Regions from separate parts of the Marinomonas sp. PE14-40 genome, predicted to be linked through region 3. Evidence: predicted binding sites of a transcription regulator. Region 3 holds the regulator's gene; each other region holds the start of a gene.
What was found. The regulator PhoB, encoded in region 3, activates phosphate uptake and scavenging genes when phosphate is short. The targets are predictions, from matches to a motif close to TGTCATANNNNTGTCANA.
Positions count from the first base shown of each region.

Region 1: a site for PhoB is predicted at 1,239-1,256, ahead of Q0A08_RS05020 (lipin/Ned1/Smp2 family protein). Genes of this name have one in related genera too.
Region 2: a site for PhoB is predicted at 1,398-1,415, ahead of Q0A08_RS10685 (inorganic phosphate transporter). Genes of this name have one in related genera too.
Region 4: a site for PhoB is predicted at 2,477-2,494, ahead of Q0A08_RS17615 (alkaline phosphatase). Genes of this name have one in related genera too.

Region 1 is NZ_CP130700.1:1,104,274-1,107,930, reverse strand. Features, by position in the region: gene Q0A08_RS05030 (electron transfer flavoprotein subunit alpha/FixB family protein) at 1-512, shown strand, start outside; gene Q0A08_RS05025 (hypothetical protein) at 593-1,171, opposite strand; gene Q0A08_RS05020 (lipin/Ned1/Smp2 family protein) at 1,527-2,501, shown strand; gene megL (methionine gamma-lyase) at 2,582-3,657, opposite strand, start outside.
Region 2 is NZ_CP130700.1:2,320,959-2,324,615, reverse strand. Features, by position in the region: gene Q0A08_RS10695 (sarcosine oxidase subunit alpha) at 1-686, shown strand, start outside; gene Q0A08_RS10690 (sarcosine oxidase subunit gamma) at 679-1,272, shown strand; gene Q0A08_RS10685 (inorganic phosphate transporter) at 1,621-3,201, shown strand; gene Q0A08_RS10680 (hypothetical protein) at 3,343-3,657, shown strand, end outside.
Region 3 is NZ_CP130700.1:3,499,156-3,502,812, forward strand. Features, by position in the region: gene Q0A08_RS16205 (response regulator) at 1-322, shown strand, start outside; gene phoR (phosphate regulon sensor histidine kinase PhoR) at 417-1,748, opposite strand; gene phoB (phosphate regulon transcriptional regulator PhoB) at 1,755-2,450, opposite strand; gene ubiA (4-hydroxybenzoate octaprenyltransferase) at 2,533-3,390, opposite strand; gene Q0A08_RS16225 (chorismate--pyruvate lyase family protein) at 3,390-3,657, opposite strand, start outside.
Region 4 is NZ_CP130700.1:3,807,581-3,811,237, forward strand. Features, by position in the region: gene Q0A08_RS17610 (carbohydrate kinase) at 1-492, opposite strand, end outside; gene Q0A08_RS17615 (alkaline phosphatase) at 712-2,289, opposite strand; partial or broken gene Q0A08_RS17620 (methyl-accepting chemotaxis protein) at 2,631-3,623, opposite strand.

The sequences.
Region 1 (3,657 bases), 2.4 Mb from region 3:
ATGCCGTTAAGGTTATGACGGTCCGTGGAACAGCGTTCGATGCTATCTTTGCTGAAGGTGGATCTGCACAAATAGAGAAAGTATCAAGTGCTTATTCATCAGCAGATGTTGAGTTTGTTCAAGAGTCATTAGCTGTATCTGAAAGACCTGAATTAACCGCTGCAACGACTGTTGTTTCTGGTGGGCGTGGTCTTGCTAATGGTGAAAACTTTAGCATGTTGTACAGCTTAGCAGATAAGCTAGGCGCTGCTGTCGGTGCCTCTCGTGCTGCGGTGGATGCTGGCTTTGTCCCTAATGATATGCAAGTTGGACAAACGGGTAAAATGGTAGCACCAGAGCTTTATATTGCGGTTGGTATTTCAGGGGCAATCCAACACCTTGCGGGCATGAAAGATTCTAAAGTGATTGTTGCAATAAACAAAGACGAAGAAGCACCGATTTTTCAAGTGGCTGACTATGGGCTAGTTGGTGATTTGTTTGACGTTGTTCCTGAACTGGAAAGGCAAGTTTAGGATAAAGGCATAATTTATAACATTTTTATAATCAAAATTAAGGCGCTCTAATTAAAGCGTCTTAATTTTTTTGTTAGTTCTTAAAGCTCGTTCTTAGCTTTAAATGCTTCAATCAAGGCTTCAGGTTTTACTTTTTTGTTTTGGCTGTTAAGCGCGTAGACAACTGTTTCACCTTTAGGGCCTGTACCGATTTGGGTAAAGCGTAATGGAACTTCACCTACTACGCGGGCAGTTGTCATTTCTTCTAAAGATGAGAATACATAGATTCTTCCTTCTTCGGTGCGGGTTTCGCCGTAGAATCCTGTTGACCCTTCAAGTTTGCCATCGTACATGTCAACAGAAGCGATACCTTGAGATTTCTTTTTGTCTTCGTTGGTTAGGCCAAATACGATAGTTTCACCTCTAGGGCCTTCACCAATGCGTACTTTCCTATAAGCTGTTTCACCAACTTCTAAGAAGGTTTGGTAAGTAGCAAAATCATCAAAGAAGTAGATGCGACCTTCGTGATCAACTTGGTATAAATCTTCGTTATTTTGAGAAAAAACTGCTTCATTTTGAGTGTTTGTAGCGAGTGTATTATCGACAGAGCTTGTGCCACAAGCAGTTAAAATTAAGCTAGTACCAAGTACACATGAAAGGTTAATAAGAGCTCGTTTCATTTTTGTCTTCCTAGTTAAATAATGACAAAGATATTACGAACTTCTTATTAAGCTTTTGTGTCAAAGAGGTGACACTTTTATGGCATTAACTTTTCATTCGAGCCAGGGCGCGCCAGTCTTGTATGTTTAGCGGTTCTTTATTTGAAATCACTTCCTGAATTCAAGTTCGATACTTTTATTTAAATTGACAGAATAAATTTACAAGATTTTTAGCGTTTCTTTCTAAGAGAATTGTGGCCTAGTTTTGATTTTCAGGCTCATCAAATGATCTTTTCGAAATATCTTCATCAATGTGTGGCTGATGCTTGAGGTTTTAGATTAGGGTTTCCTTTCAAAACGTGAAGGAGAATTACTAATGCTCAAATTAAAACATGGACTGTTAACCTTAGTGTTAGTCGGTTCACATCTTGTTAATGCGGAAACCTGTCCAGATTATGCAGTGTTGGATGCGCTTCCCAACTTTACTTACCCTGCCGAGCGTTCTTTTGAACACACTGCGAGCACTTTTTTATCAAGTTTCTATAGTCCTTATCATATTATTCATGATCAAGTAAGCAAGGCAGATGAGTCAGTAACAATAGTGGGTAAATTTGACTATAGCCGCGTTTTTCACAAAGACCTAGAGGATGAAAAGGTTCATGCTTATATCTATGGTAGTGGCATGAGTCAGTGGCAGTATCTAGGTGTTTACACGACAGACACTGATGGTAAGGTTTTTGTCCCAATACAAAAGTCAGAGGGTGAATACCAAGTACGTATGGTAGTGGAAGGAGATCTATCGAGTGTCGATGGTTACCTATCGGTTGTGAGTGATAAGCGTAAAGCGGTCTTATTTGATATCGATGGTACTTTGACACTGAATGATTTTGAATCTGTAGGGGATTATCTAGGTGTTGATAAAGCCGATCCTCATTACTATGCAAAAGAAACGGTCTTAGCTTACAAAGATAAGGGATATCAGATTATTTATTTAACAGGCAGACCATATTGGGTTGGTAAAGATAGTCGCGAATGGTTTGATTATATGGCAATGCCTCAAGGTCAATTACATACTAACCCTTATGGCGATGGGCCAATACCTGGCAATACTCAAGCCTATAAAACTGAATACCTAAATAAGATAATCAATGATTCATCTATTGAGATTGTCAGAGCTTACGGTAATGCTACTACCGATATAGCTGCTTATGCTGATGCTGGCATATCAGTTGATGAAACCTATATTATTGGCGAAAACGCAGGCATGGATGGAACTCAAGCTGTATATGGCGATTACGCTTATCATTATGCTGACAAAGTTAGTGAATTTGCCGCACTAAATTGTGACTAATTACTAAGGCAAATAAAGAGCTTAAATTTATCCCCTTATAGCTTCAAAGTTATAAGGGGATAGATCTAATCTAATTTTGATTAGGCAACGTTTTGCTGATGATTGTTACCCACTAAGTTTAAACGAGTATCAATTAAATCGAGTGCTTGCTTAAGGTCTGCTATTAAGTCATCCTCATGCTCAAGTCCAACTGATATACGAATTAAGCCATCACTGATGCCAGCATCTAAGCGTTCTTCTTGAGTATAAGGGGAGTGAGTCATAGAGGCGGGGTGTTGGATTAAAGACTCAGCATCACCCAAGCTTACCGCAATAGAAAAGAGCTTCATGCTATTAATGAATTCAGCACCACCTGCTAAGTCTGTATCCAGTTCAAAGGCAATGACACCGCCAGCCGCTTTCATTTGTTTGCCTATATATACATTACCTGAATGACTCTCAAGGCCTGGATAATGTACTTTCGTAACGTGTTTATTTTCTTCTAAAAACTCAGCAACACTTTGTGCATTGCGACAATGACGCTCCATACGAATGGGTAGGGTTTTAATCCCTCTCAATATTAACCATGCATCATGAGGGCTCATGGTTGCACCGATATCTTTAAGTACTGTCATTTTGATGTGTTTAATCATCTCACTAGTGCCACAAATAACACCGGCAACCACATCCCCATGGCCATTTAAGTACTTGGTAGCACTATGGACAACGATATCAATCCCAAACTCTCCTGGCTGTTGTAAAACGGGTGTGAGGAAAGTGTTATCAACGACTGAGATGAGTTCGTGTTGTTTAGCAATGTTGGAGATGGCTTCTAAATCCAGTACGACCATATTTGGGTTTACTGGGGTTTCTAAAAAGACAAGTTTAGTATTCTCTTTGATCGCCTGGCGAAACGCATCCATATTAGTCATATCGACGAAGGTTACTTCAATGCCAAAACGAGTCAACATATGGCTGATTAGCGCATAAGAGCAACCATAAATCGCTTTAGAGGCAATCAAGTGGTCGCCAGCTTGAAGGTAGCTTAATAAGGCACCAGAAACAGCACCCATGCCTGTTGCTGTGGCAGCAGCATCTTCCATGCCTTCCATTGCTGCTACACGCATTTCTAGTTGGCGTGTAGTTGGATTACCTAGACGGCTATAGATAAAACCTT
Region 2 (3,657 bases), 1.2 Mb from region 3:
AAGTATTAGCGAAAGTATGTGATGATATTGATCTTGATAAAGATAGCTTTAAGTTCATGGATTGGCGCAGTGGTACCGTTGCCGGTGTTAAATCTCGTGTCTTCCGTATCAGTTTCACTGGTGAGCTATCTTACGAGATTAACGTGCAAGCAAATCATGGTTTGCATGTTTGGGAAGCGATCATGGAAGCGGGTAAAGAATTTGATATTACCCCTTATGGTACTGAGACAATGCACGTATTACGTGCTGAAAAAGGCTTTATCATTGTTGGTCAAGACACAGATGGTTCTGTTACGCCACAAGATATGGATATGAGCTGGTGTATTGGTAAGAATAAAGAATTTAGCTTCATTGGTAAGCGTTCCTTTACTCGTCCTGATACTTCACGTACAGACCGTAAGCAGTTTGTTGGGCTTAAGCCAAAAGACGCTAATGTTATTTTGCCAGAAGGTGCTCAAGCTGTTCGTAATCCGAATGAGAGTATTCCTATGACAATGGTCGGGCATGTGACTTCAAGTTATTACAGTGCAGTACTTGGTCATAGCTTTGCGTTAGCTGTAATCAAAGATGGCCAGAACCGTAAAGGTGAGTCTGTTTACTTCCCGTTAGCAGATGGCCGTACTATTGAAGCTGAAATTACTGACTATGTTTTCTATGATGCCAAAGGGGAGAAACAGCATGTCTAATGTAAATGTTAAAGTTAGGCCTGATACACCACTGGCTCATATTAGTTTCCCATCTGCAAAGCAAGGTGGTGTCACTTTTCAAGAACGTGGTTTTTATGGACACCTGACACTACGCGGTAATAGTGGTGATGCTGGATTTGTTTCTTCTGTGGAAGACGTTTTAGGCTTAAGCCTGCCAGTTAAAGCCCTAAGTTCAGCGAGCAATGCCGATGTTTCTATTCATTGGATCAGTCCAAATGAGTGGCTAATTATCAGTGCTAAAGGTGATGAGGCCGAATTAGAAGCTAGCTTACGTGCAAAACTAACAGGCCATTTCTCTGTCGTGGATGTTTCTGGAGGCCAAACGGTATTTGAGCTTTCTGGCGATGATGTGATCACCTTAATGAAAAAGAGCTGTGGTTATGATGTTGAAGCTGAGTTGCCAGTGGGTAAAACAGTAACAACTCATTTTGCTAAAGCCAGTGTTGTGATGAATCGACTTGATGAGAAGTGCTTTATGCTAGTCGTTCGCCGTAGTTTTTCTGATTATGTGTGGCGTTGGATTGAAGATTCGAGCCAAGAATTTGGACTTGTCATTAAACTGTAATAAAAAATTCATATATTAGACACACTTTTGAAGCATTTTAAAAAGCGTCTAATATTATGTGATTGATTATAAAGTGAATTTTATAATCAAACGTCAAAAGAGGCCTAAAATGGCCTCTTTTTTTGTGTCATATGCTTGTAATAAACAAGAGTTTTAACGCTTTTTATCTGTTTTTGCTCAGTGTAGAATTGCCGCCGTTACAACTTCATGACGAATTTGTTTCAGCTCAATATAAAAGCCAAAGATTCAATGTCGATTGCATGGATTGCGACCTTAATAAGCGAGGTCGAAACAGATATTGCGAATAAATACTTTGGTACCATTAAATTTAAATAGAGAAGACCCAGAATGGATCGTGCAAAATCAAATTCTGTAACAACCAGCTCTTCACTTCTAGGAAGTGATCTTGTTCGTCTAATTATTGCTGTTGCCTTTGTTGTTGCTACAGGTTTCTATGCAACAATGAATGGCGAGAGTATCTCAAACGTTTCTATTCTTGCGATCGCTGCTGCAATTGGTGCTTATATGGCGCTAAACATTGGTGCTAACGACGTGGCAAACAATGTAGGCCCAGCGGTAGGTGCGCAAGCCCTAAGCATGACCGGTGCTATTTTAATCGCGGCTATCTTTGAAGCATCTGGTGCTTTGATTGCAGGTGGTAGTGTTGTTAGTACCATCAAAAAAGGGATTATCAATCCTAATGCAATCGCTGACAGTGCGACCTTTATTTGGGTAATGATGGCAGCTTTATTAGCTGGAGCGACTTGGCTTAACCTAGCGACTTATTTAGGAGCGCCTGTTTCTACGACTCACTCAATTGTAGGTGGTGTATTAGGTGCGGGTATTGCTGCTGGTGGCTGGGATATCGCAAACTGGGAAAAAATGTCCATGATTGCGGCAAGTTGGGTTATTTCACCTGTATTAGGTGGTTTTATCGCAGCAGGCTTCTTGTACTACATTAAACACTCTATTACTTATAAAAATGACATTGTTGCCTCAGCACGCAAAATTGTACCTTTGCTTGTTGCTCTAATGGTATGGGCTTTCTCTACTTACTTGATCATGAAGGGTCTTAAAAAGATCTGGAAAACTGACATAGTAACAGCGGCTATGCTTGGCTTTGCAATTGCTACAGGGGTTTACTTCTTTGTTCGTCCAATTGTATTTAAAGCATCAGAAAGCCTTAAAAACCATAAAGACAGTGTTAATAGCTTATTCACTATCCCACTGATTATTTCTGCTGCACTACTAAGTTTTGCTCACGGTGCGAATGATGTTGCTAATGCGATTGGACCGCTAGCTGCGATTAATGATGCGCTAATGTCTGGTGGTATTTCTAGCAAAGCATCGATTCCATTATGGATCATGTTAGTCGGTGGTATCGGTATAGCGTTTGGTTTAGCGCTTTACGGTCCTAAACTGATTCGTACTGTTGGTTCTGAAATTACTGAGTTAGATAAGACACGTGCTTTCTGTATTGCTATGGCTGCTGCCATTACGGTAATTATTGCATCTCAGCTTGGTTTACCAGTAAGTTCTACCCATATTGCGGTTGGTGGTATCTTTGGTGTGGGCTTCTTACGAGAGTACCTTAAGAAGTCATATGAGAAAAAATTGGCAGAAATCGTTGAGCACTCAGAAGACGCTGGTCATGACAAAGATGAAACAAATAGCTTTGTTAAGCGCTTTGAAGCGGCTGATGTGGAAGGCAAACGTGCAATCTTACGTGAACTTAAGCAACTTAGAGACGAATCACCTATCTCTAAGAAAGAGCGTAAAGGTCTGAAAAAAGCAACTAAACAAGAGCTAGTTAAGCGTTCAGCTCTATTTAAGATCGCTGCAGCATGGATTATCACGGTCCCTGCATCAGGCTGCTTAGCTGCTATATTGTTCTACATGCTTGTTGGTTTTAACCATATTAATGGCTAATTTTTCCAAGTAGTAATTGAAAGGCCAGCTTATGCTGGCCTTTTTTGTAACTAAGTTTAGCGGAATGATATAAACTGAAGAGTAGTGTAAACAAAGTTACACTCAGTTTTCTTGTTTTTACGATTTTGAGTTAAGTCATTTATGGATAATCTGCTAATCATAGTCACCTTTGTATTGTTTGTGTCAATTTTAATTATTGGCTCACAATTGGCACGTATTATTGGTGCCCGTAGAAGAGCGCAACTATTAGCAGATAATTTATTGCAGAAACGCTGTGATCGTATTGCTGGCATTTTACATCTAATCTCCGATCGTTATATGCCAATTCAAACCAAAATGATTCTGACAGAGTTTCTGATAAGTGGTTTGACCCACTTACAGAAAATGAGCAAAAAAGAGAGTCATGAAGCGACGCTGAATGAAATGACCCATGTCGCCAGTTTAATGAAGGCAGGA
Region 3 (3,657 bases):
CCCTAAAGTCACGATTAAAGACGTTAAAGTGCCGAGTATGGTGCGTTTTGCGGGTAAGCAGTTTAGAACCATGGTGATCCAGTTTAGCTGTACAGAAGCCAGTCTTTTGATTAAGAGTGACGATGTTATTCCAAGCGTATTAGATCAAGCCGTGCTCGATTTAGAGTTTAAAGGTAAGGTCAACCGTTTGAACTATTATGTGCAAGGCGTAGCGACAACAGAGAAAAAACCAACCTCATCTTTTTTGACCGTCACGTTAGGGTTAATTGATCAGGATGAAGAGAAAGAGACTTTTATTAAAGCCTTGTTTGAAAGCTTGTAGCGAGACGTTTAACTTCATGAGTTATATGCGTTAGTGTTTTCTTGCTAGAAAGATAAATGGCTAGTCCAAATAGAATTGGACTAGCCAATAAACGCTAAGAGGCGTCCTTATCAATCGCTTCAATCTCTGGTGTACTTGATTCTCTTACCCTTGTACGAGGGAAGTGGCAGGAAAAAGTACTGCCAAAGCCAAGCTGACTACTAATATCCAACTTACTATCGTGATGATGAAGTACATGCTTCACAATAGACAGACCTAAGCCAGTACCTGCAGTGTCAGAACCTCGACCTTTATCAATCCGAAAGAAACGTTCGGTTAATCTAGGAATAAACCTAGGATCTATTCCTAAGCCATTATCCTGAACACAGAAAATCCCACCGTCTTTATTTACTTGCCAGCTTATATCTATTTCACCACCATCGGGTGAGTACTTGAGTGCATTCACGACTAGATTTGAGAACGCGCTATAAAGTTCGCTGTAACTACCAAAGATAGAGCTTTCTTCATCCGCATCCCAGCTTAAAAAGTGTTCGCTGGTGGTAAACACCTTAGCTGAATCACAAATCACCTGAATAAGATCACTGACATTATGCCATTGGTCTGAATCTGCTCTTTGGTTGCTTTCTAAACGAGAAAGAAGGAGCAAGTCTTCGATCAGTAATTCCATGCGATTAGACTGAGTATTCATATTTACCACGCCTTTTTGCATCCGCTCAGGCAAAGACTCTTTAAACATATCCAGTGTTTCTAGATAGCCTTTAATCACTGTGAGTGGTGTTTTTAGCTCGTGTGAGGCATTGGCAACAAAGTCTTTACGCATTTGCTCAAGTAAGTGCAGACGTGTGACGTCACGAACAAAAATAAGGTGATCATTTTTTGAATAAAGCGTGGTTTGAAACTCTAGAAAAGTGCCTTCTTTGGCGGGTGATTGAATCACCAAAGGGTCGCCAAATCGCTTTTGGCTAAAATAACGAAAAAACTCAGGAGTGCGAACAATGTTGGTTAACGGCTGGCTTCGGTCTGTGGGTTTAACTAAACCAAGCAAATCTCCAGCGGAAGTATTCCACCACTCTAAGCGGCCTGTGTTATCGGCCATGATAACGCCATCTTGCAATGCTGATGTAGAGTCTTCAATTCTAGCTAAAGCTTGTTGCATGCGCTTTTTAGACTTTCTTTGTTTCTTTTGCAGTCGATTAACTGCGTCAAAAACATCCCCCCAAATTCCTGAAGAATCCGGAGGTAATGAACGTCCAGAACGTCGAATCCAGCTATGAAAGCGATAAAGCTCGTAAAACTGCCAACATAATAAACTTAAAACATATAAAAATAGTAAAGGGAAAGTTTGCTCGCTAAGCATGCCAATAAATAGGCAAGTGAAAAAACCAAGCAAAAGTTTAACGGTGGCGCTTTTCCAAACTGTCTTCATAAGTTTTTAAGCCAAACGCTTACTTGAAAATCGATAACCTGTACCCCTAACGGTTTGAATAAGGTAATCATGGCTATCACCTATCGCTTTACGTAAGCGACGAATGTGAACATCGACAGTTCTCTCTTCAACGTAAACATTCCCACCCCAAACCTGATCCAATAGCTGTGCTCTTGAATAAGCTCTTTCTTGGTGAGTGATTAAAAACTTGAGTAAACGATATTCGGTTGGGCCCATTTCTAAAGGTTTAGTGCCTATAGAAACCCTTTGGCTTAGAGGATCAAGTTTTAGACCATCAACCTCAATAGGCTCATCAACACCCTGAGGGTGAGCTCGACGTAGTACCGCCTTAAGGCGAGCAACTAACTCTCGAGGTGAAAAAGGCTTGGTGATGTAATCGTCCGCACCTGCTTCTAATCCTTGAATTTTATTGTCTTCTTCACTTTTTGCGGTAAGCATGATGACGGGAATTTCAGCTGTTAGTACGTCTTTTTTAAGACGACGTGTTAGCTCAATACCACTGCCACCAGGCATCATCCAATCCACAAGGATCAAATCGGGTCTATGATCCACGATTATCTCGTAGGCGGTACGGCTATTATCCGCTTCAAGGTATTCATAACCAGCCATCTCAAGAGCAATGGCGATCATTTCTCGAATTGATGATTCATCGTCAATTATTAATACTTTTTTACCGGTCACAGGATCTATCCTCTTCTCTGGAACGGTTTAATTAAAACGATCAATTGTGACAGTTTAGTTAAAATGTCACAGATGACTTAATTTAGTGTACAAAAAAGCCCGCAATAAAGCCTAAAAATACACAAAAGCCTATGCGATTATTATCTAAAAATGATTTAAAACAAGCAGATCGCTCCCTTTCTCTTGCTTGCCAAAATTGTTGAAAGAAAAAGCCAGCGCTAATCAACAAACTGATAAAAAAGAAAGCGCCTAGCTCTCTGATAACACCGACCCAAACCAATAATGACAGAGCAAGTCCTTGTAGCAGTAAAATAATGACAAGGTCATATTGAGCAAAGAGTATCGCAGTGGACTTGATTCCTACCTTAAGATCATCATTGCGGTCGACCATGGCGTAATAAGTGTCGTAGGCGATCGTCCAAAACACATTCGCCATAAAGAGCATCCAAAGTTCAATGTCAGTTAAGGAGCCACCTTGAGCTACATAGGCCATAGGAATCGCCCAAGAGAAAGCTAATCCTAGAAATAACTGAGGTAAATGGGTGACTCGTTTCATGAAAGGGTATAGCGCTGCTAAGCCTAAACCGACAAAGGATAAGATAATGGTTTTTAGATCGGTGAAAAGTACGAGTACAAAACTGATGAGACATAATAAGGCAAAAAAGCCTAAGGCTTCTTTTTCGCTAACCCTGCCTGAAGGCAGCGGACGACCCTTGGTTCGCTCAACAAAACCATCAACTTTTCTATCTGCATAATCATTAATAACACAACCCGCTGAGCGCATAGAAAAGACGCCAGCAATAAAAATAAGAAGTAAGTGCCAATCAGGAAAGCCATCAGCAGCAAGCCACAAGGCCCATAAAGTTGGCCACAAGAGTAATAGGGTGCCAATCGGCTTATCTAGTCGAGCTAACTCGGCTAAAGCGATGATTTTACTCATTATTCATCCTTTAAATTTAAAAAGGGTTTGATTGCAGGAAAAAACACTTCATTGACGAGTATACCTTGACCATATTGATAGAAAACAGAGCGTCTTGCCCAAGTTGGCTCGTTTATATGAGAAAACAAGTTAGCAGGCAGTTGGGCCACTTCTATTTCGCCACGAGTCAGACCTTTATGCTTATAAAGGAAGCCACCAAGGGGGTTATTACCTAACTTAGGTAAATAGCGCCAATGGCCTTTTAATGACCTTGCAGGAATGATGGAG
Region 4 (3,657 bases), 310 kb from region 3:
AACCGCAGTCACTAGCTGACCTTGGGGATCATTGATAGCTAAATAGGAACTGGTACTAAAGTCAGGATGGCGTATTACGGCATCCATATTAATACCACTGGTACGACATTGCTCTAATAGCCAATCGCCTGACTTATCTTGGCCAATCGCACTGACAAGCGAGACATCTTGGCCTAGACGGGATAAGTTTTCAGCGATGTTGCGGCCAACACCACCTGGGCTTTGATGTATCTGGCCAAGGTTTGAATCTTCAAGTCGTAGCTCAGATTGAGAGCGACCACAAATATCCAAATTGCAGCCACCGATGACCACGATATTATTGTCTTCCGGAACAATATAGCCTTTACCTAGAATGAAGCCTTTATTGGTCAGACGCATGATATGGCCTGCAACCGACTCTCGACTCATACCCAATTGGTTGGCGAGTTCTTGCTGGGAAGCTAATGGGCTTTTTTTGACAGCCGTTAATACTCTGGTTTCTTGTTCAGACATAAAGTATCTCGCTAACAAAAGTTTATAAAATTAACAATACTTATAAATCTAACTAGCTTTAACCTTAATAGCAAGGTTTAAATAACTTACTAACATACTTTTGTTACAGCTTTTTCTTATTGATTTAGCTAATAAAAGATTTGTTAAGCCATAAAAAAAGGCCAACCTAAGTTGACCTTTTTAACGCATGCTTGAGGAAGTTAAAACCTCAAACTGAGATTAGTTAATCTGATTCTTCATGTATTGACCCAGTTCAGAGTGATGCATGATAGAAGAGACAGGTAGGACTTTATTTGCAGGTCCCCAAGCAAAAATGTTGACCGGAACAGCAGTATGAGTCCCTGTGCCCCAAACAACGTTTTGTGAAGTAGCAAGTTCACGACCAATTAGGTTGCCTCTATCGTTATAAGGGAAGAAGGCATCGAAATCAGTAATAGCAGGGATTGTCTTAGCAGATAAGTACTTGTGACCTTCTGTATGGTAAGGGTTTTGTTTATCCATAAGGATGCGCTTAGCCTGAGCTTCATCAATTTTGAAATCTGAGTTAGCGTTAACAATCTTGACGAAGTTTGCGGGTGTTTGCTCTGCTTTATCTAGCTTGCCAAACTTGCTTGTCATTGCATAGAAGCTCATTTTTTGATTGTACAAAGCATCTAGAATATCAAAGCTACCAAAGTTGAAATTAGGCTTGTAGTCGCGATCTTCAAATGCTTCACCAGAACGTTTTTGTGCTTCTGGTAGGTTTTCAGAAGAGTAACTAAAACCAAATGAGCCTGTTTCATGGTCCGCAGTGACTATGATAAGCGTATCATCACGTCCTGCTGCCCATTGGTAAACACTGCCGACAGCTTCATCAAATTTAACTAACTCATTTAGCATGGAGCCAGCATCGTTTGAGTGGCCAGCCCAGTCAATTTGGCCACCTTCAATCATAAGGAAGAAACCGTCTTCATCTTTCTCTAATACAGATAGGGCTTTTTCAGTCATTTCTTTTAGAGTCGGCTGAGTACGATCCGCTGAGTCTTTTTTCATGCGGTGTTCGGTACCATCAGCCATACCAGAGTATGCAAATAGGCCGAGTAGTTTATCACCTGACTGAGCGTTTAATTGAGAGCGGTTAAAGGCAAGGTCATAACCTGCATCTTCGGCTTCAACCAAAAGGTTACGTTCGTCTTTACGTTTTGACTTAAGGCGAACACTACCTTCTGTCATGTCTTTTAACTCGTTATAAACCGCACCTTTTTCATTTGTTGATTGCGGAATGAAATACCTAAGTCCGCCTGATAGCATCACATCAACACCTGTTTCTAGCATGTCGACAGCAATTTCGTTCTCAAGTGATCTATGGGGTTGGTGTGCTGCAAAGGCAGCGGGTGTCGCATGAGTCAGGCGAGTATCTGAAATAAGTCCTGTTGCTTTACCAAGACGTTGAGCTTTTTCTAGTATGGTCTCAACATGGTTGCCGTCTTCATCTATCCCTATGACTTCTGAACCGGTGTAAATACCGGTTGCCAGTTGGGTTGCTGAGCACGCCGAGTCAACGACTATGGCATCACTTGGATTAGTCAGAGAGGCGCCAATAACGCCTTCTTTTGCTAATTGAGCAAGGGAGGTTGTGCGTCCCTTATAAATGGAGTTTGGCGCATGTTTGGCATAGGTTTCTAATAAACCTACCTGTTGAGGCCCCATGCCATCGCCTATCATCAAGATAACATTTTTGATCTCTGATGCGACAGATGTCATTGGTAAACTAGCTATTAGGGTTCCGGTTAATAGTGCTTTACTGAGCTTATTCATATATCCCTCTTACAAACGTTTGATTGTTTTTTTATGATTATTTTGTATGACGCTTATTGAATGTCAGGTAACGCTTTTCTTAGTAAACATCTTGCGACACGAAATAGTGATGCTATTTAAACCGCAAAAGATGTCACTTCTATTACATAACAAACTTAATTGATATAAACAGTGTCTATGTCGTTACTGTCATAATACTGCAATATATTGACGTAATTAGATACTTGTCTCTGAAGAAGTCAAAGTAAATAGGTTTATATTTGAAAGGAATAGGTGATTAGAGCGCATTAAAAAAGCCAGCTATGCATGGCATAGCTGGCTTTAATTCTATTAACAAATAATTAGATTTTAAACTGATGGATATTATTATTTAACTCAATTACTTGGTTAGATATTTGTTGATTAGCGACTGTAGTATTCTCGGCGCCTTCTGTGGTGCTTAATGCAATTTCTTGGATATTATTCAGGTTAATGGTAATTTCTGATGTCACCTGAGATTGCTCTTCAACGGCTGCCGCAATTTGAGTATTGAGATCAGATATTTGGCTAACTGCTTCATACGCTTCTTCAAATGAGTGGCTGGTTTCAGTACTTTTTGCTAAACAAGCTTCTGTGGTGGTATTACCGTTTTGCATACTGGCAACTGCCTGACTTGCTTCACGTTGTAGCTTTTCAACTAACTCCTGTATATCAACCGTTGATTCTTGTGTTCTTTGCGCTAAAGAGCGAACCTCATCGGCAACAACTGCAAATCCTCGACCTGTCTCACCTGCGCGGGCTGCCTCAATCGCAGCATTAAGTGCGAGTAAGTTAGTTTGTTCTGCTATGCCTCTAATGGCATCTAGTACGGTTCCGATACTTTCTGTTTCTTTGGCTAGGGTTTCAATGTCTTTCGAAGTACGTGTCACTTCATCTGCCATTTCTCGGATGATTTCTTGTGTTTCATTGGCAGAACGTTTGCCCTTATCGACACTTTCTTTCACTTTCTCGGCGATTTGCGCTGCAGATGCTGTGTTAAGTGCAACTTCTTGAGTGGCTGTATTCATCTCAGAGACAGCATTAGAAACAATACTTGTTTCACCTTGTTGCGTTTGAATGGACTGGTGTGTCTCTTCCATAATTCTTAAGGCAGTATTTGATGAGTCAGCGAGCGCTGTGGAAGAATCTGTGATTCTTCGAATAGTACTTGCCAAACTTTCGACAAAAGTATCAAAAGAATTTGATACCATACCTATTTCATCAAGACTCTTACTGCCTATTCTTAATGTAAGGTCACCGTCACCTGTTGATATTTCTGTTAAACGATGTTGTAAGTTTTTAATTGGATTCACTATCGAGCGACCGATAGTAATAGACAATATTAGCGCA